2 regions of the Veillonella magna genome follow, and region 1 is predicted to be linked to the other one. Evidence: riboswitches for the same ligand, from Rfam matches in the RefSeq annotation. Region 1 holds a riboswitch; the other holds the start of a gene.

What was found. A riboswitch is a leader RNA that binds a small molecule or an ion and turns the genes downstream of it on or off. The one in region 1 is predicted to bind S-adenosylmethionine.
Region 2: it holds a riboswitch for S-adenosylmethionine, as region 1 does, so the genes downstream of both, Q5873_RS04335 (methionine synthase) here and Q5873_RS09240 (MetQ/NlpA family ABC transporter substrate-binding protein) in region 1, are expected to answer to the same signal.

The regions. Positions count from the first base shown of each region.
Region 1 covers NZ_CAUGKU010000020.1:892-16,908, forward strand. Annotated here, with positions in the region: gene Q5873_RS09235 (amidohydrolase) at 1-913, opposite strand, end outside; gene Q5873_RS09240 (MetQ/NlpA family ABC transporter substrate-binding protein) at 1,224-2,051, opposite strand; SAM riboswitch class I at 2,279-2,390, opposite strand; tRNA gene Q5873_RS09245 (tRNA-Ser) at 2,588-2,678, shown strand; gene Q5873_RS09250 (multidrug effflux MFS transporter) at 2,782-4,023, shown strand; gene Q5873_RS09255 (ABC transporter permease) at 4,199-5,182, shown strand; gene Q5873_RS09260 (ABC transporter permease) at 5,183-6,175, shown strand; gene Q5873_RS09265 (ABC transporter substrate-binding protein) at 6,186-7,751, shown strand; gene Q5873_RS09270 (dipeptide ABC transporter ATP-binding protein) at 7,748-9,862, shown strand; gene epsC (serine O-acetyltransferase EpsC) at 10,270-10,944, opposite strand; gene Q5873_RS09280 (PLP-dependent cysteine synthase family protein) at 10,988-11,905, opposite strand; gene Q5873_RS09285 (chromate transporter) at 13,048-13,680, shown strand; gene Q5873_RS09290 (chromate transporter) at 13,696-14,262, shown strand; gene Q5873_RS09295 (AbgT family transporter) at 14,359-15,918, opposite strand; gene Q5873_RS09300 (M20 metallopeptidase family protein) at 16,008-16,017, opposite strand, start outside.
Region 2 covers NZ_CAUGKU010000005.1:97,428-113,444, forward strand. Annotated here, with positions in the region: gene Q5873_RS04300 (M23 family metallopeptidase) at 1-78, opposite strand, end outside; gene Q5873_RS04305 (DUF4446 family protein) at 96-617, opposite strand; gene hydF ([FeFe] hydrogenase H-cluster maturation GTPase HydF) at 734-1,945, opposite strand; gene Q5873_RS04315 (ParB/RepB/Spo0J family partition protein) at 2,008-3,207, opposite strand; gene Q5873_RS04320 (ParA family protein) at 3,191-3,961, opposite strand; gene Q5873_RS04325 (methylenetetrahydrofolate reductase) at 4,587-5,459, opposite strand; gene Q5873_RS04330 (homocysteine S-methyltransferase family protein) at 5,535-8,024, opposite strand; gene Q5873_RS04335 (methionine synthase) at 8,174-8,842, opposite strand; SAM riboswitch class I at 9,033-9,127, opposite strand; gene Q5873_RS04340 (SGNH/GDSL hydrolase family protein) at 9,517-10,101, opposite strand; gene Q5873_RS04345 (LysE/ArgO family amino acid transporter) at 10,282-10,887, opposite strand; gene queC (7-cyano-7-deazaguanine synthase QueC) at 11,013-11,708, opposite strand; gene rsmG (16S rRNA (guanine(527)-N(7))-methyltransferase RsmG) at 11,729-12,448, opposite strand; gene mnmG (tRNA uridine-5-carboxymethylaminomethyl(34) synthesis enzyme MnmG) at 12,593-14,476, opposite strand; gene mnmE (tRNA uridine-5-carboxymethylaminomethyl(34) synthesis GTPase MnmE) at 14,485-15,870, opposite strand.

The DNA.
Region 1 (16,017 bases):
CTCCGCCGGCTTTCAAGGCTCGATTAATTCGCTTGTTCGCATCAATCATTGCTTCCACATTAGCACCGCGCACATAACTTTCCATCGTTACCTTATCCGGCACCACATTCACCAAATCGCCACCACTGTTGATAATGGGATGAAAGCGAATATAATCACTTTCTTTAAATGTATCGCGTATAGCATTCACTCCCATAACCCCCATCATGGCTGCCTGCAATGCATTGATTCCTTCATGCGGTGCTGCTGCCGCATGGGCCGCTTTTCCTTTATACTCGATAAGTTTGCCAATAAACCCATTGGATGTGGTGCCGAGATTCATTTCTCCTTGCGGAGTTTCTGCCGTTGCTACATGCATTTGCATCGCCATATCAATATCATCGAAAGCACCTTCATATATCAACTGTTGTTTACCGCCCAAATATTTAATCGTCCCTTCTTCACGAAGTTTACTCCGGTAATCAATTTCTACATATTCTTCGGCAGGTACCGCAAAAAGAACCACGTCACCTTTCAGCGATTCCATTACGCCGTCAGCCATAAGACCTTTCCCTACCGCTAACATGTTCGCAATCTGAATGTTATGACCACAGCAATGGGCTGCCCCCGTCAATGGATCTGCCGCCGGATGTTTCGGACACACGATAGCATCCAATTCGCCAATCATGGCTACCGTATAACCGGAAGCGCCGCCACTAAGGCGCGCCTTTAAACCGGTACGGCCATGTCCCGTCGTATATGTCAATCCCATTGCATCGAAAGCTCGTTGCACTTTGGACGATGTCTTATCCTCTTTATAGCCTAACTCCGGTTCTGCCATGATAGATGCCGCTATTTTCTTAAGTTCCGGAGCTGCATCTTCAATCGCACGGCATACACGTTCTTTTACTTCTTCCTTTGTTAATCGCGCCATAGTTCCCCTCCAATTCTTTTCCTACTACAATGCTATGTTCTATTATATGTGGATATTTGTCCATACGTCAACGCAAAAGTATATCAAATTTCTTCAAATCATCGGTAATCATTGAAATAAAAAAGAATACATTTCCCGCAACATGCTTGCCCTTACACGCTGCAGAAAATGTATCCTTTTAAAATTATCCTCATATGCCAAAAATAAATTTACCCTAGGCTCTCTAAGATATTTTGCAACATCGTATCAATATGCTACAAAGTACCAACTATGTTACAAAACATTAAATTAATTTCATTGACCAACGATATTACCACACAGGAATAATTACACCTTCAAATTCTTTATTGATAAAATCGCGTACATCGTCACTTTGGAAAATAGAAACGAATTTTTTGTACGTCGGATTATCTTTATCTTTTGCCCGCGTTGCCACAATATTCACATACGGACTGGTATCGCCTTCCACGGCAATACCGTCGCGCTTGCTGTTAAGTCCGGCAGAAATAGCAAAGCCTGCATTGATAACCGATGCATCCGTATCTTCCAACGAACGCGGTAATTGTGCCGCTTCCAGTTCGATAATTTGAATATGCTTCGGATTTTCTACAATATCCTGAGGTACGGCTTTTAACGGATCTTTCTTCGGATCCAATGTAATGAGCCCTTGCTTTTCCAATAGGATCAGGGCACGGCTACCATTTGTCGGATCATTGGGAATCGCAATCGTTCCTCCGTCGGGAATTTCGTTTAATGATTTGTATTTATGGGAATACACCGCCAACGGCGCCAAGTAGGTCGTTCCGATGCTAACCAAGCTCGTACCGTTCTTCGCATTAAATGCATCCATAAACGGTTTGTGCTGATACAGATTTACATCAATATCGCCGGTAGCCACCGCTTGGTCCGGTGTAATATAATCGGAAAATGTTTTTACATGAACTGTAAGCCCTTCCTTCTTAGCCTTTTCCACTACATATTCCATAATTTGTTCCGTGGAGCCCGGTGTAATTCCCACGGTAATTTCATTTTTTACTGCCGATGAATCGCTGCCACAACCGGCCAATGCACCACCCAAAACCAGTACGGCAGCTCCTAAAAGCGCACTCTTTTTAAACCATTGCCAAGAAAATTTCATACTATAATCCTCCTCTTATTTCTCAATACATATGCCCTCAGACGTTCCTTGCACTTGGCCGGTCTCTCACCTCCGGCCGAGCATTCTCTCTTCTCACTCAATATACATCATCAAGTTATTTCCAACTTTAGCAATGAGTAGTCGCTGATTCACTACATACCATTTTGCAGGCAGTCAACAAAAAAGCCCTCGTCTCGAAAGACAAGGGCTATCTACTCATTAGCTACCAATCATCTTTCGACATAATCATTACCGATACTATCGCTGGATTTGGCACCTTTCTCAAGGAGGGTTGCCGCAACGTCACCGGGCCAGTCCCTCAGCTGCTCTTGATGATTTCCTATTAAATTTGATGGGATTATATTATCACGATATAAATCAGATTGTCAACTACAAATTCTCATCATTACCTTCTCTCAATTTCTCAATAATTTTTCAACAGTTTTATAGCAGCATAAAACTACCTTCACTTTTACTCCAGACCGCACTCTTGACAACTTTTCTTATTAATGCTAGAATTTACGAGTAACATATATGGAGGATTACTCAAGAGGCTGAAGAGGACGGTTTGCTAAATCGTTAGGGCGGGTTACCGTCGCTAGGGTTCGAATCCCTAATCCTCCGCCACAAAGAACGCTGTGCTGCTTGCGGTATAGCGTTTTTTATTTTTTCATACCATCGCGCCATAACACATGGCGCGATTTATATATTTTTCAAAGGAGATGTAAGTATGAAGGAGCGCACACACATGAATGTCCCCATTGATGAACCACCGATGACACCTGCTGTATCCATAAGCATTATATTTACCTTATTTTTAGGGATGCTGTCCGCCATGGTTCCTTTTTCCATGGATATGTATTTGCCCGATTTACCTAAAGTGGCCACGGACTTTCACGCCAGCCCTTCACTGACGCAGTTAACCATCGGCGGCTTTATGATTGGCTCCGCCTTGGGCACACTCATTATCGGTCCTTTAAGTGACGGTCTCGGTCGCAAGCGCCCCCTGTGCGGAGGACTATTGATTTTTACGTTAGCCAGTATCGGCTGCATGTACGTCACATCCGTCTGGGAATTAATTGCACTTCGATTTGTACAAGGCCTTGCCGGTGCAGCTGGCATGATCAGTCCTCGCTCCATCAGTACGGATTTGGCCAAAGGGCCTGCTCTAACTAAATTATTGGCTGTCCTCATGTTTGTTAACGGTTTTGCCCCGGTGATTGCACCGCTTATCGGCGGACAAATTGTGCGCTTTTATTCATGGCGTATGATTTTTGCTGTCCTCGCCGTACTGGGTGTTGTCATGCTCATCGGCAGCTTATGCATTAAGGAAAGTCTTCCCCCTGCACGCCGCATCAAAGGCGGCTTTAGCAGAAATTTTGCTGCCTTTACTACGCTGCTGAAAAAGAAATATGTCCTTGGTCATTGCTTGCTGCAAGCCTTTGTCTTTATGGCCTTCTTTGGCTATTTATCCGGATCCGCTTTTCTCTTTCAAAGAATTTACGGAACAACGCCGCAAGAGTACAGCTATTTTTTCTTTTTTAATTCCGTAGGTATCGTGCTAGGCAGTGCTCTCGTTACTCGTTTGGTACATCGTTTCACGGAATACCAAATGATGCGCTTTACCTTGTGGTGGACAGAGCTGAGCTTAGTCGCCTTTTCCTTGGCCGTAATTTTGCAAGCGCCTCTTTGGGTAACAGCGGCCACTTTATTTTGCGTCGTTAGCCCTATTGCTGCTTTTGGCACCGTTACCTTTGCTGCAGTTCTGCAACGGGAAAGCGCATTCGCCGGCAGCGTCACTGCTTTATTATCTTTTTTTGGTACCGTATGCGCCGGTCTATCCGCACCGCTGGTAGGTATAGCCGGTGACAGCAGTGCCGTTCCGATGGCAGCGACAATGCTTATTAGTCAAAGCTTAGGATTATTTGTCTTTTACAAATTCATCCGCCCCGAACATATCTCCAGTCACTAACCGGTACCCCCACCTCTCACTCTTATATTTCATAGAGACGAGAGGTTTTTCTTTTATTATTTCACCGCATTGTATACACATATGACGCTGTCTCCGAAACAGTTACATTATTAGTGATTTATATATAAGTGTGCTATAATACGGCTGAGTATACTATGGAAAGGAGGCGCTGCCCGTGGCACATCGGTTTTCTCGTTTATGGCACACGATTATTGTTTTTTTCTGTGCCATGTTCGTCTTATCTATTACGGTATTTACCGTGGCACGCTTAGCTCCGGGCGATCCGTTGCAAGCATTTTACGGTGAACGCATCGATCGCATGAGTACTGAAGAGCAATCGGCAGCACGCCTTCGATTAGGTCTTGATAAACCACTGTATATTCAATATATCCAGTGGGTAACTCATGGGCTCCACGGTGATTTCGGTATATCTTATAAATATCGCGAACCCGCCATGCATGTAATGGTCGACATGGCCGGTAACACACTACTGTTAGGGATCGCTTCGTATCTTACTGTATTTGTGATTGCCATTATTCTCGCGCTTATTTGTGCATTATACGAAGATCGCTGGCCTGATAGGTTGCTTAGCACTGTCGGTACTATTGCGAATTATATTCCTTCCTTCTGGTTAGGGCTCCTATTTCTTTTACTGTTCAATGTTAATTTGGGTTGGCTTCCCGGCAGTGGTGCCTATGCTCCCGGTGAAAGCGAAAACCTATTAAGCCGCGCCAATCATTTAATACTTCCTTTATCCGTAATGGTCATCACGCATGTATGGTACTATGCCTATATCATTCGCAATAAATTGTTAGACGAAACCCGCGCCGATTACGTATTGTTAGCCAAGGCTAAAGGACTTAGCCGCCGTACAATTCTTATCCGTCATTGTTTACGCAATGTACTGCCCACCATTATCAGTGTCATGGCCGTATCCGCTAATCATATCGTCGGCGGTACATATGTGGTGGAAGCCGTTTTTTCTTATCCCGGACTGGGCATGCTGGCCATTGAAAGCGCAAAGTATCACGATTATAATTTGCTCATGCTCATCGTTATGCTTACCGGCTGTTTTGTTATCGCTTCCGGTTTAGCGGCCCAGGCCATTAACGAACAATTAGATTCACGCCTGCAGCACGATGAAGGGCAGGTGATATAAATGAGCCGACCTACGCTATCGAATGATGACGAATTTCGCTTCGTCCGTCCTTTGGCAACCGACTCTGCTATGCCACAATGCAAGGAATCACAAACCGCATCATCTGCTGAGTTATCTGCCATACCACCGACTGCAACATCATGGCAGTCAGAACTATTGCACAGACAATTCTTTCAAAAGCGCCGCCGTTTTCCTTGGCCTGCTGTGCTTTGGTTATTATTCATCATTATCGGATGTTTGGCTGCGCCGTTGATTGCCAATCACGATCCGGCTCATTTTTATTTGCATCATCTCAGCGAAGCACCTAATCAAACATTTTATTTCGGTACCGATGCACTGGGCCGTGATATATATTCCAGCATTTGGTACGGCGGCCGGTTATCGCTTGGCATCGGTGTACTGAGTATGCTGGTATCTACCGGCCTTGGCGTATTATACGGTGCATTGAGCGGCCTCGCTTCACGCATAGTTGACACGGTGCTAATGCGCACGGCGGAAATTCTTAGCAGTATTCCTTCATTACTTCTCATGATTTTATGCTTAGCCTTTATCCCTTCACCGAGCCCGATATCTATAGCACTTATCATCGGCGGCACCACTTGGATGAACCTGGCCCGCATCGTCCGCAGCGAAGTATGTCATATTAAAAACAGCGATTATGTATGGGCCGCCCGCTTTATGGGCGCCGGCCCGTTATATATTCTGCGCTGCCATCTATGGCCCAGTATTTGGTCCCCCATTATGTTTATGGTCGTATCCTCGATAGGATCTGCCATACTGATAGAATCGACACTCAGCTTTTTAGGATTAGGCCTGTCCGTAGATGTTATTTCTTGGGGAACCATGCTCTCTTTGGCCAATCGCGCATTGCTTACCAATGCGTGGTGGGTCATTCTGATTCCCGGTATATTTTTAGTTATTACACTGCTCTCGATTACTCGTCTCGGCTACTATATCCGCCGCCAATTGAATCGCGGTTGCAGTAATTTATAAGGAGGTCTTCATGCAACTTTCTCAGCATCTGCGTCGTCTTGCCTTAACACTGACAACGGTAGCCTGCTTGGCACTCATGGTCGGATGCGGTTCGCAAGCGGGAACCGACACCAACAGTAAAACGCTTACGTTTGCCAGCACGGATTACACCACTATCAACCCGATTTTAAATACACATGATGAACTGCCGGATATTATTTTTTCCGGCTTGATGAAATATAACGGCCACGGTGAACCGGTTCCCGATTTGGCCACCGATTACCAATTTGATGAAGCAACACAGACCTATACGTTTCATTTACGCAAAGGTGTTACTTGGCATGACGGCACACCGTTTACTGCTGCCGATGTAAAATTCACATTGGATCAGCTAACAAAGAATACAAAGTTAGAAGCTTCCATTCGCGACAACTACAAAGAAATTAAAGACGTCATCGTCGTTGATGACAATACTGTACAAATCGTATTGTCCCAGCCCAATGCGGCAATGCTTAATTATTTGACGATCGGACTTTTACCTAAACATCTATTGGAAGGTAAGGACATTATGACCGATGATTTCAACCGTCATCCAATCGGCACGGGCCGTTATAAATTTGTCAGCTGGGATAAGGGGCAGTCCATCGTCGTTTCCAAAAACGAAACGTATTACGATCAAGTGCCCCATATCGACAAAATTATTTTCAAAATTATTCTTGATGAAAACGCTAAGGCCACACAGGTCAAATCCGGCGGCGTCGATATTGCTTGGTTGAATGCACACAATACAGAAGCCTTCCGTGGGAATGACAAATTTACCGTTTACGATTTTAAAACCGCTGATTATCGCGGCATTGCCCCTAATTTTGACAACGCCTTTTGGAAAAAGCATCCCGAATTGGTTTCCATCCTAGGCTATGCTATCGATAAAAAAGCTATCATCGCCAGTGTTCTTAACAATCAAGGAAGTGTGGCTTATAGCCCGTTGCAACAAAATGCTACCTATAATGATCCGACGGTACCCCACCGTGACTATAATCCGACCTACGTAAAAGATGCTTTGGCACAAGCCGGATGGCATCGCGGTACTGACGGTATTTACGAAAAGAACGGGGAAAAACTCGCTTTTTCCGTAGACGTGCGCGAATATGAAACGGAGCGGGTAGATATGGCAAAGGTCATCGCTTCGCAGCTGAAGGAAGAAGGCATCGACATGCGCGTTCACATCGTATCCAAATTTGATTGGAAACATAACCAAGCTATCATGATCGGACAGGCCGCTCCCTTTGATCCGGACAACGGAACTTACGATTTATTTTATACAAATGGTAGCGGCAACTACACGCATTACAGCAATGCCGCCGTTGATGCTGCGTTAGCCAAAGCGCGTGCTACCTACGATCCGGCGCAGCGCAAGCTGGCATATGACGAATTTCAGCAAGCCTTTGCCGCTCATCCGGCCTATATTATGATTGCCTATTTGGACGGTAATTACGTAGCAGCAAAAAAAATAACCGGCCCCTCTACAGAGCGCGTCCTCGGTCATCACGCTACCGGAGTCATGTGGAACATTGAAACCTGGGATATACAACAATGACACAGCCTACCAAAAATAAAATTATAGACAGCTTGTCTGCAAAAAATAAAACGACTCTGCCAAACTCGCACGCACAATCCACAGATCATACACCGCCGGCATTGACCATTGAAAATATATCTGTGGAATTTACTCATCAAAACGGTACAATTTATGCCTTGGACGATGTATCGCTTACATTAAAGCAAGGCGAAATTTTGGTATTGCTCGGCGAATCGGGCTGTGGCAAATCCGTACTGTGTAAGGCCGCCATGGGATTGTTACCGGAGCGCGGTCATATCACCGGCGGACGCATTGTGCTTCATCCGCGTCAACCGCAGTCAACAACAATCGATATTACCGCCGCGTCAGAAAAAGAGCTACAACAGCTGCGCGGTCACCGTATTTCCATGATGTTCCAGCATCCGCTGACAATTTTAAATCCGTCCATGACAATCGGTGCGCAGCTGTTTGAAGCCTTGTGCCAAGGAGACACTAAAAACCGGCGCGAAGGTTTACATCCCTCCTTCTCCGCCAAAAAACCTAATAGCCCATCCCATCACGACCAAACAACCTCGACGAAAGAAACTCTGACTATAGAAGCGCTTCACCTTTTAGAATCCGTTGGGTTACCTAGCGAAAAAAATTGGCTGCACATGATGCCTCATGAATTATCCGGTGGTCAACGCCAACGTTGTGCGCTAGCCATTGCGTTAGCTATGAAGCCGGATATTTTACTGGCCGACGAACCTACCACAGCGCTGGATGTTACCGTACAAATTCAAGTCTTGGATGTACTAAAAAAATTACGACACGACCTAGGACTCTCCTTAATTGTAATTACTCATGATTTAGGCGTAGCCGCCTACATGGCCGATCGCATTGCCGTTATGTACGGTGGTCGCATCGTCGAAATCGGCACGGCCGAGGATATTCTCCGTCATCCGCGTCACCCATACACCTGGGGCTTACTGCGCTCTGTCCCGGCGAAGGCCGACAAAGGTCATCCGCTCCACTCTATTACTGGCCATCCGCCACTCCTCACACAGCGTACTGTGGGCGATCCGTTTGCTCCGCGCAATCCCTACGCAATGGCTATCGATTACCATGAACGGCCGCCGCTGTTCGTTATATCTCCTACACATCGCGCCGCAACATGGCTCTTAGATTCTCGTGCTCCAAAGGTAACACCCCCTATTATCTGCGCCGGAGAAAAACTTGCCGAAACGACACCGGCCTCCAAAAAACAAATACGTTCCGATACACACGCTACTATTTCCACTACCGATGCTGCTCCCCTTGCAGAAAAAAATAACAATTCTTCCCTCAATAACCCAATCGCCAAACCGCTTCTCAAAGTAACCGGACTAAGTAAAACATTTATCACTGCCCACACTATGACAATTCCCGCTGTAACCGATGTATCCTTTACACTTCATGCCGGCGAAATTGTCGGTCTCGTCGGTGAATCGGGTTGCGGCAAATCAACATTAGCCCGTCTTATCATGGGACGATATCGGTCTGACTGTGGGACCATATTCTTTGATGGTCGCCCCATAATCACTTCGCCTTCTCAATTACATCATGACCTTCATCCTTGCGATATCCAACTTATTTTCCAAGATTCGGACGGTGCCTTGCATCCGCAAAGAACCGTTACTGAAAGTATTGATGAAGCATTACGTCTGACGCATGCTAATCTAACGACAAAGGAACGGCGCTTACGAGTTGATGAACTACTCTCGATGGTTCAACTCGATCCTCATTACGGCACTGCCTACCCGTCCGAACTCTCCGGCGGACAGCGTCAACGTGTAGCTATTGCCCGGGCGTTAGCTGTACAGCCACGCCTCATCATCGCCGATGAAGCCGTCGCTGCCTTAGACATGTCCGTGCAAGCACAAATCATTAATCTTCTCACCGAATTACAAAAACAGGAGGGCTTTGCTATTCTTTTCATCGCTCACGATTTGGCATTGGTACGTTATCTTTGCCAACGCATATTGGTAATGAAGGATGGTCGCATTATTGAAGATAATGACACCGAGCAAATTTTTGCGGCCCCTCGCGAAACATATACAAAGACTTTACTTGCTTCTATTCTCTATCCGGATCCGATGCGTTATCGTTAAAAAGAGGACTGTAACGAAATGAGTTTTTCGCTCATTCCATTACAGTCCCTTTTTTATCTTACCGCTGTACCAGTAATGTACCTTTATGAATTTTTGCCGGATATACTATTTTTTAGAGAACGCGCCGCATTGATTTACAATGTTTTATAATTATCCGCAGTAATATGCTGACTGGTATACGGTAAAATAGCATTTTGAATATACTCTTTAGATTGATTACCTACCGACGAATTTGTAGACATACTAGCCTTATGCCTTACTTATCTTCTATGTACATCACCTGCTGTCCTCCGAATTTGTCGTCACATTCATTCCTATAAAATAATCGGCCTACTAACATTCAATGTACTACTTACAAGATAGCCTCGTCCATATCGCAACTGTATCCACAAATTCTAAAATACAACCTAAATATACCAAGCCATTTCCTTTGTCATATTCTTTGGCGTAAAAGCAATGCGATGACGCGGCACATGACGGCCTGTTTCGCTGTGACCCTCTCTCTGATTCTGATCGCTGTGACCGTTGCCATCAACGAGATGAATCGTCGGCTTATGACGGCGACTCACTACATTTTCCGGTTCCGTTTCATAAATCACCACATTCGCCGGCACATCACGTTTTATGACTAAATTACAACCGATACGACTATGATCGCCAACAGTAATATCACCGAGTACCTTGGTGCCCGCTCCAATAAGTACATCATTGCCCACCGTTGGGTGACGCTTTACTTTCTTGCTGCTCATGCCGCCTAAGGTAACACCGTGAAATAATGTCACATCATCTCCGACGATAGCCGTTTCACCGATGACTACACCCATGCCATGATCAATGAACAAACCGCGACCGATGGTTGCCCCCGGATGAATTTCAATGCCCGTTACGCGCCGTGAATGCAATGCGATACGACGAGCCAATAGCTTGTAGCCGCGCTTGTATAAGCGATGCGCAAAAAAGTGCCAAAACAAAGCCGTAATATGCGGGTATGTCCACAGCACCATCCACACCGAATCCGCCGCCGGATCCGAATCCATAACGCGTTTAATATTATAACGAATGGCTTGCCATAATCGTTTCATACATCCTCCTTGCTCGTAACGAGCCGTCTGTTACCGTTAGCCCTTACGCTTTTACGTAGGTAACATCATCAAATGTTAACATAGATAAGTACTTTTCAACGCCATCCGGAGCAATCGCTACTACCGGCTTACCCGGATGGTTAGCCGCAATATCTTTGGCTGCCTTAATTGCTGCCCCTGCAGAAATCCCGATGCTGATACCGGTTTCACGCATAAATGTCTGCACCTGTGCAATCGCATCATCATCCGTTACGGCTACGATTTCATCCATCAACGTTTTATCGAAATTATCCGGAATAAAACCGGCACCGATTCCCTGAATTTTATGCGTACCGCCTACCCCTTTCGAGATAACCGGCGATCCTGCCGGTTCTACGGCTACCGCTTTAATCGCACTGTTCACTTCCTTCAGCTTGCGAGCAATACCGGTAAATGTACCGCCCGTACCTACGCCGGCAACGATAGTTCCTACATTCGGTACCTGCGTTAAAATTTCTGTCGCTGTTGTTTCGTAGTGAATGCCCGGATTTGCCGGATTTACGAACTGACCGAGCGTTACCGCTTCCGGATACGCATCAAGAATTTCCTGTGCTTTAGCCAATGCACCCTTCATACCGGTTTCCTTCGGCGTCAATACCAACTGAGCCCCGTAAGCTTTAACGAGTTCGCGGCGTTCCTTACTCATACTTTCCGGCATGATAATAACAACCTTAATTCCCAGTACAGCGCCGAGCATTGCCAACGCAATTCCTGTGTTACCGCTGGTGGCTTCTACCAAAATGGTATTGTCCTTAATAAGGCCTTTCTTCTGTGCATCTTGAAGCATACCGAGTACGGCGCGATCCTTAACACTGCCGCCGACATTATATTTTTCCAATTTTACATACACATCTGTGCCTTTAATATTATATACCGGTGTATTACCGATTAACTGTAATGTATCATTTACTGTCTGTGCCATAATCTCTCATCCTTTCTCAGAGTTTTTCTTTTAAAGTATACATATCTTGCGATGTGATCCTACGATTATATTTTCCCCACTTACTTCAGAATCACCGCTCACTGTTTTTCATTGTATGTACTCTCATGGGCAAGGTCATATTCCTCTCTCTTTTTATTTTCTATTTCTCTCTCTTCTTTTTCTTCGTCTCTCTTTTCTCTTGTATGTAATTATATTGCAATAATCAGGTACCTCAGTCAGTTACAAAACCATTAGACATCCGTCACCGTCATGCCACAAGAATACGTCCGCAATAGAGACAACATCGTTGCTAGCTATACCGACTGTCTCGTCTATTTATATGATAATGCTCAGCAGCGCTCTCCTTCTGCTGCACATCACGAAACGAATATAAAAAAACGCCCTTGATTGTCATTTGACAACCAAGGGCGATACTATCGCGGTTCCACCTTGTGTTATTCAACCGAAGCCGAATATCTCTTACTGTACAGGCCTTTATCAATGAACTAATTCTATCATACAATAACGACTGTATACAGATTCGCTATAACGGGCGACACCCGAAAAAGACTCCCCCGCCCCCGCGGCTTTGCCTTAGTAACTCCAAGATGCACTTCCATCTATGCTTTGCCATCCGCTCACACCAACCGGACTCGCTGTACACAACGGCATACATGTACTTTTCTCTTCATCGTCGTGATTTCGTATCTAACTTGTAAGCCTACTATAGCACTATGAATTAAAAATTGTCAACAGAAATTTTTTATTTTCTGCTCACAACTTCTATAGTACATTCTCCAATATCAGTCTGCATCCGGCTTAATAGCCCTTCCGTCATATAGCAGTATATTGGAAATTTCATTAGCCACCTCAGTTATGGTTATCATTATACGGCTATTTGTCTTGTTATGCAAGACATTCTTTTTATTTTACACTAAACCGACTTCTCTTTACTTCCTGTCGCATCACCTATTTGTAAATCACATTGCTTACTTACTACAGGGGACGAATAGTTATAATAAGTAGTATGACCCGACACAAAGTGATATAATTACATCTGTAAAATAATCATCTTCTTCTAAAGAATATATTGTAGTAACCACTATTACACCACACGCCAATAACAAACAAGGAGTACTTTCATGGAAGTTAAAAAAAATAAACACGGCGTTGTAGAGCCTACGTTGTCAAAGCAAGATGAAGCAGTGCTTACACCACCGAAGCGAGACGCTCATTTTTTTTGGACTCTTTTTAAATCGACGTTTATTATCAGTGCCTTCACTGTTGGTGGCGGCTTTGTCATCATTCCGCTATTAAAAGCCAAGTACGTTGATGAATATCACTGGATCAACGATAAGGATACCTTGGATATGGTAGCCATCGCTCAGTCCATGCCAGGAATTGTCGCCACGAACAGCGCCATCATCTTAGGCTATCGCATGGCCGGTTATCTCGGCACCTTTGTAGCCCTGCTGGCTACCGTGCTGCCACCGCTTATTACGCTAAGTATTATTTCGTATTGCTATGATTATTTCATTCAAAATAAAATTATCGCTTACATGTTGCGCGGCATGCAGTGCGGTGCTACAGCGTTGATCCTCAACGTTGGTATAGATTTGGCGGTAAAACAATGTAAAAAGAAATTAGCGTTGCCTTTATTAATTTTATTGGTCACCTTTATCGGTAATGCCTTCTTCCAATTAAATATTATGACTCTCATTATATTGGACGGTTTGGTAGGCTTTTTCTTTATGCGCGCTGCCAAGTACAATTAAAGGAGGCTTACCACTATGATTTATCTCACACTATTTTGGGAATTTGTTAAAATCGGCCTTTTCTGTGTCGGCGGCGGTTACGCATCGATGCCCCTTATTCAGGCTGCCGTGGTAGATACCTATGGTTGGCTCAGCATGAGTGACTTCGTCAATATTTTTACCATTTCACAAATGACACCGGGACCGATTGGAATTAATGCTGCCACGTTCGTAGGCACTAAAATTGCCGGTGTTCCCGGCGCTATGGCTGCTACCTTTGGCTTTGTATTTCCCTCCATCATTCTCGGTATTATCTTAGCCCGCCTCTTTTTAAAATATGGAAATATCGGACCGATTCGCGGTGTACTAAACGGACTTAGACCGGCCGTTGTAGCCCTCATCTGCGCTGCCAGCATCAGTTTTATTTTTCTTGCCGTATGGAATACGGAAGATATTCCCGTACATTGGGGCGATATTAGTTGGGGCGGCCTAGCTATACTCCTTCTCTCCCTCTTTGCCGTGCGAAGAAAAACAGGTGTTATTCGTTTACTCCTCGGATCCGGTGTATTGGGAATTATCTTGGGAATGCTTGGTTGGATATAAATAAAATACATATAAAAAGCCATCGGCTATAGATAAAGCAACGTCATTCGTTAGACCTGACTTGCGAATCTATAGCCGATGGCTTTAATTATTTTATTAATGGGTGCCGAGATAAATAAACCCATCGGGTCCCAATGGCAAATTCATAGCAATGAAAATAACCAAGAGAATTGTCCAAAGAATTCCGAACACAATAGAGAACGGTAGCATGTTAGCAATGACTGTACCCATGCCCACCTTTGGCATATATCGCTGTGCAAAAGCAATACAAATCGGGAAGTACGGGAATAATGGCGAAATCGGATTAGTTATGGAGTCACCGATACGATATGCCATCTGTGTTAATGCCGGATCATACCCTAGGAGAAGTAACATCGGTACAAATACCGGTGCCATAATAGCCCACTTAGCCGATGCGCTGCCGATAAACAGATTGATAAAGCCGGCCAAGATAATGAAAGCTATTACCAAACCAATACCGACAAAGCCGGATTCTTTCAACGTATTCGCCCCTTCGATGGCAATGATAAGTCCCATATTGGACCATTTGAAATAGGCCAAGAACTGTGCTGCCACAAAGGCCAATACGATATAACCGCCCATTCCGCTCATAGTTTCGGTCATCATTTTTACTACATCACGGTCGGAACGAATAGATCCGGTAATAAGACCGTAAATAATTCCCGGAATGAGGAACGCCGTTAATACAATCGGTACTAACCCTGCCATCAACGGTGCTTTACTGCTCAATAACGAACCGGTTTTCGGATCTCTGAGGAATGCATCCGGACCTATAGAAAGAGCTACGAGAACAGCAATAAAAATTACCACACTAATACCAGCCCACAAGAGACCTTTTAATTCCTTCTTAACAACCGCCGGATCATCCGTAGCCGCAACAGCGTGCTCCTTTAACAAATCATCGGACGCCGCAAAATTGCCAAGGCGCGGCTCGATAATTTTAGTACTGATAAAATAAGCAGCAATCACCAAGATAACCATTGATACGGCAATAAAGTAAAAGTTCATCGCCGGTGAAGACACATAGCTTGGCATAACCAGCTGCGCTGCCGGAATAGTAAAGCTCGTTTCCAATACATCCGTCATGTTTACGATAATATTAGCATGGAACGCACCAGCAACTGCCGCATAGGCAGTAAAGAGACCGGCCAACGGATTACGTCCCAACGCCATATAAATACTGGCGGCCAACGGCGGCAATACGATAAAACCCGCATCGGCAGCCATATTACTGTTAACACCGATAAATACGATAAGCAATGTAACATAGGCCGGTGGAATTTTTGCGATGGAATATTTCATCGCAGCTTCCATAAGCCCCGTCCGTTCCGCTACACCAACACCAATCATGGTTACCAGCACAAGACCTAGCGGCGGGAATCCTTGGAAATTACCAACCACACCGATAAGCATCTTTTGCAAACTTTCCATACTGAGCAGGTTCACAGCCTTAATTGTTTCGTTCGTAGCCGGATTAACCACGGAAAATCCCATGCCCGCTAACACATAAGAGGCAATTAAAATAATCCCAATAATAATTAAGAATAACGTAACCGGGTCCGGCAACTTATTGCCCACGACTTCTACTCGGTACAACCACCGTTCTACCAAAGACATTTTTCTCTTTTCTTCCATACTACAGCCCTCCTTTTACTTGCGTGAGCTAACTTTCTCTCACTCTCTGTTGCCTATAACCGGCGACACTTTCATTCCATACTACACTGCTATTCCGCC
Region 2 (16,017 bases), on a different contig from region 1:
CTGCTTTTTCGTCAAACGCAGACTGTAACCGTTACCGTCAGGTACAAAATAACGACGCCACAGACCGTCTAATTTCATTCCTATCCATCACTTCCTTATTTTACCACCGTACCGCTTACCAGTGCTTCTTCATTAGTCTTTGCACCCAGCGCTTCGTTAAGACTTTCCAATTCTTCCTGCGATAAGCTTACCAGACTTTTTCCTTTTACAATAGGCTTACTGAAAATACGCGATTCACTGCGTCCATAAACACTGGAAATACAAATCCCATTATTATTTCCATCCAGCAACGTCAACGCAAAGGACAAATCATTGCCGATATTTTCAAAGGCATTATACTTGATAAAGCCAATTTTCTGAAATGTATTATGCTGTGTATCACGGATGACTTGCTGCTGTTGAAATAAGTCTTCCATCGTTTCCGCCGCATCGCGCAGTTCTTTTACTTCAACGGCCAACTTGCGCTCCAAGCTACTTCCGTTCTCTCCGCGCATAAAATAATCATAGCGTTTTGCCAAGCTGTTGATTTTGCTCTGCAGTACCAAGCAATATAATAGCAACAAAATCGCTAACGCCGCAACGCCAATTTCGATCCAAGTATGTAATGATTCTAACATGCTAATCCTTTCCTGTTCTTCATTGTTTACGCTTATGCAATTGTTACCATCCTATCAAGGACATATCGCTCCGCCAGTAGCGCCGGTTAGCGACTACCTTTTGTCCTATCAGTGAATTATACCAATTCATCCTTAAAAGGACTCAGTGCCCTATCTAATATACCATGCAACGAAGCGATGAGCACACCATAATTAACAATTGGCACACCATCCTGCACGGCTACATCGATACGACGCAATACTTCACGGCGCGGCAGCATGCACGCCCCGCAGTGAATGACTACATCATACGGTGATACATCTGCCGGGAAGCCACCGCCCGATGTCCATTCTAATTCCAAGCCTTCGTAACCGGCTTTTTTTAACCATCGTGGAATTTTTACCGTACCGATATCGTCACACTGCCGATGATGTGTACAACCTTCGCTGATAAGTACACGAGACCCGGGATGTAAATTCTTAATGGTTTTAGCGCCTTGTACAAGTTCCTTCAACTTACCTTTAAACCGCGCCATTAAAATCGAAAACGATGTCATAGGAATGCTGTCAGGCACAATCTCAGCTACCGCTTCAAAGGCCTGTGAGTCGGTGATGACCATCTTCGGCGGTTCCTTTAAGGTGTCAAGCAATGCCGCCAATTCTTCGGTTTGCACAACAAAGCTCATGCCACGATAATCAAGAATTTCACGAATCATCTGCACCTGCGGTAAAATCAGACGTCCCTTCGGTGCTGCCGAGTCAATGGGACATACCAAGACAATCACGTCTTTCGGCTCGATTAGACCTTCCAATAAGGTACGCGTTTCTTCATCAGCCGGCTTCATCTTGCCCAGCATATCCAATATATCACGACGCTGTTCCTTCGTCGATAAGTCAGCGCCAATGTACGGCACCTCCGCCACTTCCAGCCGGGATGCCCCAATATACGCATCGGCACCGAAACCGCGTATTTCATTCACCACCAACAGAGTAGCTATCTTCTGTTCCTTTAACAAGGCTAGCCATTCGCGATCCGTATCATCAATAGGTGTATCCGTGCGAACAACATATACGGCCATATTCATTTTTGGTAACAGTTCACGCGTTTTCGCAATGCGCAATGCCCCCAACTCCGACGTATCATCCACACCGGCCGTATCGGTAATCACCACCGGTCCTAGCGGTAAAATCTCCATAGCTTTACTTACCGGATCTGTCGTTGTTCCCGCCACTGCCGATACTAATGCAACGGACTGACCGGTCAGCATATTAATCAGCGTAGACTTACCGGCATTGCAACGTCCGAAAAATCCGATGTGAATGCGGTTGGCTTTCGGTGTTTGATCCATGCCGGTGTCACTGTGAAGCACAGCTTGTACTGTTTCGGTTGTCTGTGACATCTCCTCACCTCCTATATGTGAAAGGATGTAATAGCCTCATCATCCTTATTCGTTTCTTGTTCCATATATTGTAAAATATGATCTAATTCCTCTTGGCTACGGAAAGTAACTTCAATTTTTCCCTGCACCTTCTTGCCCGCTTTAAGCTTAACCGCTACAGGCACTCCCAGGCTAACGCGCAAGCGATCCGTCAAGGCTCTTACCTCGGCGGTATTCTCTGCTTTGGTCGTTCGTTCTTTTTTCGGTCCTGCCAGCAGTTGTCGCACTAACGCTTCTACTTGACGCGCTGTCATTTCATGCTCTTTAATCTGTTCCAACGCCGTGCGTTGCAGATCCTCATTTGGTAATCCCAATAACGGTCGCGCCTGTCCGATGGAAAGCTCTCCCGCAGATAATTCGTTTCGTAAAAATTCCGGTAGCTGTAACAAGCGCATCATATTTGCTACATGCGAACGACTGCGCCCTAAGCGCAATGCAATGTCTTCCTGTCTAAAATTAAAGATTTCTGCCAGCCGTTTATACGCAAAAGCTTCTTCGATAGGGTCTAGGTCTTGTCGTTGTAAATTTTCCACCAAAGCAATTTCCGTCATTTCCTCGGTGCTGTAATTTTTAACGATAACAGGAACTTCCTTGAGACCGGCCTCATTGGCGGCACGCCACCGTCGTTCACCGGCTACGATTTGAAAATAATCCTCTATGGGGCGCACCACGATAGGCTGAATGATACCATGCGTTTTTATCGATTCGATAAGCGTTACCATTTCATCGTTAGCAAAATTTTTACGAGGCTGATTTTTATTAGGATGGATTAACGTCAAATCCATTAACTGTGCACCATACGTAGGAGCCGATGTGGCCGCTTTTTCAGATAGCTCTTCCTTCTCGTTACCGGATATGTCGGTCCCTATATCACCTGCTAGCGGTGTTCCCACTTCGTTTGATATAGAAGTTGGCTTCGCGTCTATGCTATGATTCTGCACCGCAGCTGACACATCCATTTCCTTTGCGGATATATGTGTTTCTTCATTCTGATTATCTATCACCGTAGCTTTCCCTACCGTAGTATCTGTAACAGTATCATCATGTCTGATCTTATATTCTGTTTCTGATGTAGCATCCTCTGCTACATCATGCAAAGAAGGCCCCATCAATGCGCTTAACCCTTTTCCTAGTCCCGATCGCTTCTTCCCGGATTTATTGTTTTTTTGCATACTTGATGACCTCCTTTGCTAAGCTCGTATATACGGCAGCACCTTTTGACCGCGGATCATAAATAATAATCGGCTCACCATAACTGGGTGCCTCACTAAGTCGTACATTGCGAGGAATAATTGTTTTATACACCTTTGTGCCAAAAAACTTTTTAACCTCTTCCCCTACTTGAATCGATAAATTTGTGCGGCCATCGTACATCGTTAGCAATACACCTTCGATATGTAAAGATGTATTCATATTTTCTTGTACCAATTCTATTGTTTTAATTAATTGGCTAACACCTTCCAGTGCATAAAACTCACTTTGAATAGGAATCAATGCACTGTCTGCGGCTACTAATGCATTTAATGTCAACAGGCCTAATGATGGCGGACAGTCGATAATAATGAAATCAAACTCTTTTTTCACTTGCTTTAAAGCGCGCTTCAACCGACTTTCCCGCTTATCCATGCCCACTAATTCGACTTCGGCACCGGCCAACTGTATTGTCGCCGGTGCTACTTTTAATTTTTTTATCATTGTTGACGCAATGATATCTGTCAACGGCACTTCATCTATTAATACATCATAAACGCACGTATCCAAACTATCTTTATCAATACCAACGCCACTGGATGCATTCCCCTGTGGGTCCAAGTCCAACAATAATACTTTTTTTCCTGCATCAGCCAAGCACGCACTTAAATTTACCGATGTCGTCGTCTTACCGACACCGCCTTTTTGATTTGTAATGGCTATAATCTTACCCACAGTAGTCACCCCGTTCATAACAACAAAATACACATCACATTATACCACAGCCATAAAAAAATAGTGTGTTCTAACCACGAAATCGCTAAAAATTTTTCTGTTAACTCCCCCTTTATTTCATTATGTTTCACGTGAAACACGATGAATGTCCATGCGTCATGTTTTTAATTCCATATGTACGCATAAATTATTTTACGCCATCATTTATTTCTAATTGTACCTTACATCGCTTAATCGTATTATCCCTATTTTTATAAACTCCATTTTCATATTCTTTATTTTACTGCACAAAACTATAAATTAAATGAATATCTGCAAATTGTACGTAATAAAAGAGAATGTTTCACGTGAAACATTCTCTTTTATTATTCGTAGTCATTATACCATGACTTACTGTATTTTCCTGTAATTGTTATTGTACCAGGCTTTATCATATACGTTGCAATACAACTTACCTTCATGAAAACAACGCGTCATAGGACATGCCTTTACTATTAGATCTATATTTACATCGTATCTTTATATTTGCGTATACATTTACGCGTATGATAACAATATAGTTATATTTTCTTTCCCGCTGATGCATCATCAAATATTCTGTACTACGTACTCCTATCATTATGTGCTACGATGCATTAGATATATGATCTAACAGATACAGTACAACCGCCATATCATTTAAAGGCATAATATGTACGCCCTGCGCAATGCGCCTAATTTCTTCCAACGTTTCCACCGCAATGGTCAATCCTGCTTCACGGCCGCCATCTTCCATGCGTCGCAAAATAGATTCCGTCAGTGAAATACCTGGAACTTTTTCGTGAAGATACATAGCCATTTTAAAACTTTTAAGCGGAATTAATCCTAAACAAACCGGTAAGCCTAACGGTGCTATTTTATCAATAAAACGCTTCGCTCTCTCCAAATCATAAATAGGCTGTGTCTGAATAAACTGCGCGCCATGCTCTTTTTTCCGACACAGCTTCTCGTACTCTGCATCTAAATCCTCCGCGCCGGGATTTCCCGTCGTGCCGATATAAAATTTCGTAGGTGCATCCAGTTCGTGCCCCGTCATGTCATAACCGCTATTCAACGTACGTGCCACCGTCAATAGTCCCATCGAATCAAGCTCAAAAACAGCTTTTGCATCCGGATGATCTCCACGTGATGGCTCATCACCGGTTAATGTCAAAATATTATGTACTCCCAATGCAGCGGCTCCCAATAACTCAGCCTGCAAACCAAGGATATTACGATCACGGCAGGTTAAGTGGAAAATCGTATCAATGTTTTTTCTATATTTAATCAAATGTGCCAGTGCAATCGGACTCATTCGCATCTTAGCCATCGGACAATCCGCAATATTGATTCCATCCACACGGTCTGCCAACAGCCCTGCCTCATCCAATGTTTTCTGCACCGATGCCCCCTTCGGCGGATCTAATTCTACAGTAATCGTAAATGCACCACGTGCATGTTTACTTCGCAATTCTTCCATCAAGGCCACTCTCTTTCTCTCTTCAACTCTCTCTTCTATTGTCTAATATTTTATCTGTGTGCTAACAATGCGCTATCACTCATCCCCCAACAACTGTTTTACCAACTGCACTGCCGTCACTCCATCCTTGGCATATGCGTCGGCACCGGCCGTATCCGCATATTCCTGTGTCAGCACCGCACCGCCTACTACAACCTTAGCAGGTACGTTTGCTTTTCGCACTGCCTCGATGGTCTCATCGATCATTGGCATGGTTGTAGTCATTAATGAACAAATACCGATAATCGGCGCTTTATATTCTTTCGCGGCATTTACAATCGCATCCGGTGATACATCTTTTCCTAAGTCCACCACACGATACCCATTATTCTCCAACAAAGCCGCTACAATATTTTTCCCCAAATCGTGAATATCACCTTTTACCGTAGCCACAATGACCGTATCCCGTGCCATTCGCGTATCTTCCGGCAATACTTGTTTTATTGTTTGAAATGCACCTTGCATTGCTTCTGCCGCCAACATAACTTGCGGCAAAAATACCTTACCGGCACCGAATTTTTCGCCTACACGATTCATCGCCTCCGATAATCCTTGCTTTGTAATCACCAAGGGATCTATTTTCTTTGTCAAAGCCTGCGTTACCAATTCAATGACATACTCTTTTTCGCCTCGTTCTACAGCACCGCAAATAGCTTCCAGCATAACTTCTGGTGTCGCTTCCGTTATGTCCGTAAGTGCCCTTTCTTTTTGATTAACAGTCTGTCCATCTGTTATAGTATTAGCCCTCGTTGTACTGGAATCTTTTTTCCCGCTTCCGCCGATAACGTCTTCCGCTTCCTGACCGTACAGGCGGATAAACTCTGCCGCCGCTGTATCAAATCCCAATAAAGTACGACCTGCTACAAATGCTTTTTTTACTGTTTCATTCAAAGGATTTAAAATTGGTGCCGTCAAGCCTGCGGACAATGCCATCGTTAAAAATTGTGCATTTAAATAGGGCCGTTGCGGCAAACCAAATGAAATATTCGACAAGCCCATCACCGTTGGAAAGCCAAAAATTTCTTTATATAATCGCAGTGTCTGCAGCGTTTCCTTAGCACTGTCCGGACCGCTGGCCAAAGTCAATACTAACGGATCCAATAATAAATCCTGCGGACGCAAACCATACCGATACGCTTCCAAAGTAATTTCTTTAATCAATTCTATCCGAGCTTCCGCCGTTGCCGGTAAATCACCTTTTCCCAACGGTAAGCATAAAAGAGCTGCTCCATATCGTTTAGCCAACGGCAATACTGCTGCGAGTTGTTCCGGTTCCGCATTTACCGAATTAATCAGCGGTCGTCCCGGATACGCTTTCAAGCCAGCTTCTAATGCCTTGGCATCAAGAGTATCAATAGATAATGGCACATCGACGAGCATGGTCAATTCGCTAATGGCATGCTGCATCGCTTCGGCTTGATCAATACCGGGTACGCCCATGTTTACATCCAACACATGTGCACCGGCCGCGACTTGCGCTAATGCATCGCGCTTTACCATTGCAAAATTTCCGTCTTTAATTTCCTTTGCCAATACCTTGCGTCCCGTAGGATTAATGCGTTCACCAATAATAATAGGTGCTTCCTTGTGACCTACACGAACAACCTGAGTACGACTGGTAAATACCGTAAACGGTTCCACCTCTGTTCTACTAGACGGCCCATGGGCTATCGCCGCCTCGGCAATAGCGCGAATATGATCCGGCGTACTACCACAACAAGCCCCTATATACGATGCGCCGGCTTCAATTAAATCACCTACGTAAGATGCCATATCTTCCGGCGATAAAGGGAAGATAGTTTTCTTATTTACCAATACCGGCATCCCCGCATTAGGCTGTACGCTAAGAGGCAGATTGGTTACCGTTGCCATTTTCTGCAACAAAGGAATTAATTTCTCCGGTCCGAGAGAACAATTAATCCCCACTACATCAGCCCCCATCGCTTCCATTAAAATGGCCGCTGCTTCCGGTGTAGTACCGGTAATCGTTCTCCCGTCTTCACTAAAGGAGAATTGGCAAATAATTTTTACCCTGTCATCAGCACCTGCTGCCTCTCTCGCATCACGCGCTGCTAATAAGGCGGCGCGCATTTCTTGAATATCTATAATAGTTTCTATAAGAATATAATCCACACCGGCTTCAATTAAAGCATCCGCCTGTTCACGGTAGGTTTCATAAATATCATCAAATGTCATTTGCCCTAACGGAGCAATAAACGTTCCTGTCGGTCCCATAGAACCGGCTACCTGCGCCGTCGGCTTTATATTAGCGATGGCCCGCTTTGCTGCTGCCACGGCAGCATGATTAATTTCCTTAACTCGATGTGCCAAACCATAATCGGCCAGCTTTAATCGACAAGCACCGAACGTATTTGTCGTCACAATATCACTGCCGCTTGCCAAATATTCACTGTGGATAGCTTCTACAATTTCCGGTCTATCCACACTCATTAATTCCGGACAGGCCCCCTCTTTCAGTCCTGCCTGTTGTAACATGGTACCCATAGCACCGTCAAAAATAAACATTGCTTACCTCTTTTCTATATTCACATGTGAATACTTTCTTATTACCGGTTATTCACACTATACCTACACCGCGTTACCAAAACAATGCACGCGCCTATCATCAAGTCCTCATCAATACTGCACCATATACACTATTTCAATATATTTCATTACGGTTTCTTCCGCGACGGACAGTCCCGTTGACCACATGAAGTGCATCCTCGCTTTGTTTGTAATGTAGCACCGCCAGGCATATAACCAATGATAGCTGTCACTGATTTACGGGGAAACAACATGCACGTATCGGTAACGGTAAGACCTATTTCTTCCGCTCCGATAATCGCAGCTAACGCCGGTTGTACATCCAGTGGCCAATTTCCATATCCGGGGCTAAACCGCCATGTTGTCGTATAGCCACCGGCAGCCGCCGCTTTTACAATCAAATCATTAATTTGATCTGCCACCTGCTCTACGGCAGTCGTTGCTGCCGCATCAACCAAAAGACCTACCGTATAATTACCTTCTTTAAATAGTGCTGCACTGCGCCGCTCCACACCGTCTCCAATGGTCACCCCCATCACGGCGACTCGCACTGACGAAGCCAAATGCTTACGAATACTGCTACCTTCAACCACGAGCGGCGGATCCGATTGAATCGTACCGGTAGCCGCATCATATGCATACTCACGATATATCCCGCGCGGTACTGCCTCCAGCTGTACTTCCAAACAAGCCTCCTTCACATACTGTTCGGGAAAATCCTCAGCTCGTTGTAAGCCGGCATACCGTCGTACTTCTTTTTCTTCTATCACCGGTAAGCGTCCATTAAAAATTGCCATACCTACTCCTCTATTCCCAATCTCTCTTCTTTACCAAATTCTTATTGCGATTACACCGAATACCATTTACTTCAATCATACCTATCACAGTTACTCTGCCAACACATACACATTGCCATTAACCGTCACTACGCTTAACTACCTATTGTTGACAAAATAAAAGCCCCTATCCACACAGATAGGGGCTGATTCCTTATCTGTCAGTAAGACTGTTGGATGTAGCACCGTGCCTTGCCGGTTGCCGGACGTCATTGGGCCAATTCCCTCGGTCTCTCTTGATAAGGTCATATGAAATTTACAGTCGATGTATATCGTTAGCAATAAGGATACCTTGAATGATGAAGAATGTCAAGAAATTTATTTCAAAAAAAACGGAGCCGCACTTAGGGAGGATGCGGCTCCGCGTGTTCGTACAACAATTGTACTCACGATTAGGTATAGGTATTTAGAGGTTTTAACAGGTAGCCATCTCCATCACTCCGGGATAAAGAGTAACAAGATGTTGAGATTTAAGTTTGTAACTCATTCTCACTTCCCTGTTGTGGTTACATTATAACACCCATATCGAAGGATTTCAATACCCAAATGCAAAAAAATATTTAAATTTTTCGATTTAATCAGTCATCTTTCGAACTTTATGAATGCCATCGCACCCTTATCAAATGTATTCTCTATTACGTAGTCGCTAAATGCCTTTTATTATGTGCCAACACAAACTCCATGACGGGGCGAGCTATCTCATACATCATTGCATAGCCTCGCGCATTAGGATGTACATCACCGGCAAAAATTCCTTTGCCTTGCCGGAGTGCTTCTTTGAGTGGTCCATAAAAATCAACATACGGAAGATCTTGCTCTCGACAATATGCTTCCAGTTTAGTCGCATAGTCATCCATAACTTTCTCTTCCTCATCGAGTCCCCCTTCTATCGGTAAGGGCAAGCCAACAATAATCGGTATCCGCTTCTTCGTATCAGTTTGTATCATCTCAATCAATGATTTTAGTTTTCGCAAACAATCATCAGCGGTTCGTCCTTGTAAAATGTCATTGGTTCCACCCATTACCCATACCGCTCCAAAAGAAGACTGCGTGCGATATCGCTCCCACAAAAGTGTAATCGCCTGTAGGCTGGCACCATCCACGCCGGCATTATAACAGGTGTGCGGATATAATTTTTTCTCTAGCAATTCTACCCAACCTTGCCCGTACGGCACATCGTAGCCTCTGGTCAAGCTATCACCTAAAAAAAGTATCTGCATAGCGCGTTGCCTCCTTTGTCATTATATGCTACATTCAATCACCTACTACTATCCTATCACCCGATGGTATTCTACGGCTAACTCGAAAGTACGTTGCGACACCGCCCCTTTATAAATTAACGGCGTACTCTCAGTACGTATTTGTCAGTACATAGTTGTAGTAACCGACTACATATCCTGTTAAAGCAGCTCGATTCCTTTCCACAATAAATAGGCCCCGTACACGACAATAAAAGTGCCGCATAACCGATTGACACAGGTCAATACCGTGCTGTTAATATACGATGCAACACTGCGCACAATAGAGGCTAATCCTACAAACCATACGATGGTGGCCGTAGCAAAACCGCCTACAAAATAATCAGCTTCCGCCGGCCCTATGGAGGCGCGCACCGCTCCGAGCATCATACTTGTATCCAAGATAGCCTGCGGATTGCACCAGGTAACAAGACCCGCCATAGCGATTACTTTTGTTAAAGGAATATCTACATCGGCGCCTTCCAATTGTCCTCGCGCACGGAGTAAAGCCACGCCCATAACAACGACCAGCGCACCTCCGCCCAATAAAAGAATCAGCTTTGCCCACGGAACCGCGTCTAATAACCAACCGATACCAAAAAACGCCGACAGTGATAAGGAAAGATCAAAGGCGGTAACAATAAGTACTATTTGTACAATACGATATATACGCTGCGTTAACGCTGTGTTAATCAAAAAAATATTTTGCATGCCGATTGGCGCCATCGATGCTAAGCCTAATAAAAAACCTTGTACATAATAATACATAGTCCACACCCCTTTCTCCTACAATACCATTCCCCACCCTCTCTGTATTCAAACCGCATACGCATCAATACACGTATGAAAACTACCTAACATTCGTTGCCGTACCATGTATGGTACAATGCCATTTATTTTTTTACCAATGCCGGGTCTGCTACGCCGTTAGCCACAAAAGCCGCTGCTCTATCAATGCACGTACCGCACGTACCGCAAGGCTCGTCGCCGCCTTCGTAACAGCTCCACGTCAATTCGTAGGGCGTGTGAAGTGTTAGGCCAACACCTACCAGCTGTGCCTTATTCATAGATGCAAAGGGAGCTTCCACATGCACCTTGTCATACGTACCCAGCGAGATTGCCTTTGTCATAGCCGCAATAAATGCTTCGCTACAATCGGCGTAGGCATTCCCCGCCGCATCATCGGCATGAGCGCCCAAATAAATCGCCACGTCTTCATTTTCGTAAATACTCATGGCCAAACTGGCTACCGCACTGAGCATCAGCCCATTGCGAAACGGCACATAGGTAGATACCATGCCTTCACCGTTTTCTTCAATCTGCTGCGCATAGCTTTTATGTACAATTTCGTCCGTAGACGATTGCAACAGTGAACAATTGGAATATTGCAACACTGCCGCTAAATCCAATTCATAATGAGGCACATCATAATAAGCTGCGATGCGCTTTGCACACCGCAGCTCCTTATCGTGCTTTTGCCCATAATATACAGATACCGTGGATACGTTTTCCCGTCCCCATTTATCGATAGCAACCGATATACAGGTCGTAGAATCAACGCCTCCACTGGATAATACAACCGCTTTCATACCTTCTCCTTTTTCACAGCTTACCGCAAAGGTCTTTCTTTTATCTCCTTTGGCTTGCGTGGATATTTTTTCGGCGTCATGCCGGTCTTCTTAATATAAATAACAGCGCGCTTATCCGCCAAGGTCGGTAATGTCACCGGACGCACCTCCGCTACAGTGCCGCCCAATACCGACAGCGCCCGTTCGGCTTCCTTAATTTCCTCTTCATAGGCCGCTCCTTTAAGAGCAATTAAATAGCCGCCGTTTCGCACATAAGGAAGCGCCCATTCAGCCAACACATTAAGGCGTGCCACGGCCCGACTGGTTACTATATCATACATATCCCGATGCTCGATACGATGCGCCATATCTTCGGCACGACCATGTAACGTCGTCACATTGGATAATCCCAATTCCACTGCTACATCCTCCAAAAAGCGGAGCCTCTTCCGAAGAGAATCAAACAAGGTAATGTGTAACCGGGAATCGTAAATCGCTAACGGAATACCCGGAAAGCCGGCACCGGTTCCCAGATCCAGCACCTTACTTTCCGGTATAAATACCACCTTATCGTAGCAGGATAGGGAATCCACCATGTGCTTTACCGCCACCTCATGCGGTTCGGTGATAGCTGTTAAATTCATATATTGATTCGTTTCAACAAGGCGTTCGTAGTACGTAGTAAAGGCAACGGCTTGTTCCTCCGTCAGCGTAATACCGAAAGCTTTCATTTGTGCTGTCACATCAGCGGTAAAGTCCATAGTTATCTCCTCACTGCTTCTATCGTATCATTATCGTCGCCGGTGTTCGGCCATCCTCATCCGTCTGCGGCCTCACGGCCATCCTCTCATATCCTCGTCAAAGATGCGCCTAATCCACCGACTGCCTTATTGTTTCATCACCGGTTACTGCTGCTTAGCTTCATCCCTTCGATATTGTTCCAACTGCACCAGCAATACGGAAATATCCGCCGGCGATACACCTGAAATACGACTGGCTTGGCCGATGGAATGAGGGCGAATCTGTGCTAACTTCTGTCGCGCTTCCAAGGAAATTCCCTTCATCGCTTCGTAGTCCCAATGTGCAGGAATAATTTTTTCTTCCAGCTTACGAACCTTTTCTACTTGCTCCATTTGTTTTTTAATGTAACCTTCGTAGGTAATGGAAATATCAATTTCCTCTTCTACGTCCGGCGCATACCGAGGCAAATTAAACGCATCGGCCACCATTCCGTAGGTAAGCTCATTGCGCTTCACTAAATCATAAGCTGTCATGCCTGTTTTTATCGGTGCCGTTCCCATCGCTTCCAGGCGAGCCTGCATTTCCTTCGTCGGGTTAACCTGCGTTTCTTTAAGGCGTGCCGTTCCTTCTTCAATACGTGCCTTCTTAGCCAAGAATCGCTGGTAGCGCTCTTCTGTAACAAGACCTATGGCATAGCCTTTTTCGGTAAGACGCATATCCGCATTATCTTGACGAAGAAGCAGACGGTATTCACTGCGACTGGTCATCATGCGATACGGCTCACGAGTTCCTTTCGTAACGAGATCATCAATGAGTACGCCTATGTACGCTTCCGACCGCGACAAAATAAAAGGCGCCTTGCCTTCGAGGAACAACGCTGCATTGATACCGGCCATAAGTCCCTGCGCGGCTGCCTCTTCATACCCGGACGTACCGTTAGCCTGACCGGCGGAGTACAGTCCTTCAATATGCTTTACCTTCAATGCCGGCGTTAACTGTAACGGATTTAAGCAATCATATTCAATGGCATAGGCAGGGCGCATAATTTCTACATCTTCAAGCCCCGGAATCGTGCGCAAAAAATCATACTGCACATCAATAGGCAAGCTGGTACTCATTCCCTGCACATACATTTCATTGGTTTCATTGCCTTCCGGCTCCACAAATAATTGGTGCCGTGATTTATCACTGAAACGGACTACCTTGTCTTCGATAGACGGGCAATACCGTGGCCCCGTTCCTTCGATAGCACCGGTATACATAGGAGCGCGGAATAAATTGTTGCGAATAATTTCATGGGTCTTCGCATTTGTATAGGTCAACCAACATACCTGTTCGTTGCGATCCACCCACTCGGACATAAACGAAAAAGAGCGATGCATGCTATCGCCGGGCTGTTCCGTCATATGCTCCATAGATAAGGTTCGCTTATCTACGCGCGCCGGTGTTCCCGTCTTGAAACGCATTAATTCTAAGCCGTGCTTGCGCAACGAATCAGACAATACTTCCGCCGTACGCTGACCGTTCGGTCCGCCGGTATACGATAAATCGCCGGTAATAATTTTGCCCTTCAAATACGTACCGGTACATAAAATAACCGCCTTTGCCGTATATACTTCGCCCAATTCGCTGACGATGCCCGTTACCTTACCGTCTTCAACGAGAAGCTCGTTTACCATAATTTGTTTAATATTTAAATTCTCTGTATTCTCCAAGGTGTGCTTCATCAAGCGCTGATACGCACCCTTATCAGACTGTGCGCGCAACGCATGCACCGCCGGTCCCTTACCGGTATTGAGCATGCGCATCTGTATCGCTGTTGCATCGGCATTAATCGCCATTTGCCCGCCCAGCGCATCCAATTCATATACCAGATGACTTTTGCCCGGTCCCCCTACGGCAGGGTTACACGGCATAAGTGCAATATTATCTAAATTCAGTGTCGCCATCAACGTACGATGTCCCATACGCGCCGTGGCCAACGCTGCTTCACAACCTGCATGACCACCGCCGATAACAATCACTTCATAATTGTCTACGTTATACATACTCTCTCCTATTTGCCTAAACAGAAGCGTGAAAACAGCTCATCCACCATGGACTCACGCAAGCTGTCTCCGGTAATATCGCCCAAAGTTTCCCAGGCACTGCGCATATCAGTGACAATAAAATCCACCGATAGACCCGCTTCCAAATTCTCCTTCGCTTGCGTTAATAACGCTAGCGCTGTTTCCATTAAATTAATATGACGAATGTTGCTGAGCATAGCACCGCGATTCCCTTGGACCTCGCCACCGTATACCAGATCTTTAACTACATGACCCAGCACATCCAATCCTTCACCATTAGCGGCGCTGATAGCGGCCACCGCTGCAAAAGGACCATACGGCGCAATATCCTCCGCCGTTATTGCCGTAGCTATGTCGGCTTTATTAATAAACACCACCGCTGTACGGCCTTTCAATGTTTCCAAAATATCTTTTTCTTCTTCGCTAAGCGCAGTGGAGCCATCGATGACACAAACAACAATATCCGCCGCCGATACATATTCTTTCGCTCGCTCTACGCCTAACTTTTCCACGATGTCTTCCGTATCGCGAATCCCTGCCGTATCAATAAGCCGCAGAGAAATCCCTTCGATTGTCATACCTTCTTCGATGGTATCGCGAGTGGTGCCGGGAATATCCGTTACGATAGCCCGATTCTCTCGAAGCAACGCATTCATCAAGCTTGATTTACCCGCATTCGGTCGTCCTACGATCGCCGTTGTAATTCCTTCCCGCACCATGCGTCCGGATTTAGCCGTAGCTAAAAGGTGCTGCATATCCGCCATAATCGGCGTTAACGAAGCGGCCACCTCTGCCGTTGTTACCTCTTCGATATCCTCTTCTGGATAATCTATGGTCACTTCCAAGCGGGCCACCATAGTAAGCAGCTCCTCCCGTAAACGGCGAATCCATGTAGCCAGTGTGCCGTCTAATTGCTCAACCGCTACACCTAACGCTGCTTCGCCATTGGCCTCGATAATATCGATAACCGCCTCTGCCTGCGTCAAGTCAATGCGCCCGTTCAAAAAAGCCCGTTTCGTAAATTCTCCGGGCTCCGCCAATCGTGCTCCGCTACTTAGCACCAACCGCAACAGCTCACGCACTACCACCGGACCGCCGTGACATTGAATTTCGATAACATCCTCCGCCGTATACGAGTGTGGTCCCTTCATAAGGAGTAACAACACTTCATCCACAGTGCGTCCCGTCTTCGGATCCACGATACGGCCATACTGAATACTACGATTCGGTCGCTCCGTAAGCGGCACCGCTGATTTACCGGCAAACAGAGTATCCACCAATGGAAACGCCTTCGCGCCACTAACGCGAATAATGCCTACGCCGCCTACACCCGGTGCCGTTGCAATAGCGGCAATCGTATCCTCCGTAAACATAATACACCTCTCTATCCGCTCATGGGCGGATTCCATCCATACAGCACCGTAGCCATCGCTGCAGTACCGACGGACACATTATATCTAAAAACGCAAAGAGAACCCGAGACGAGCTCGGGTTCCGTTGTACAGTCATTATAATCGCTG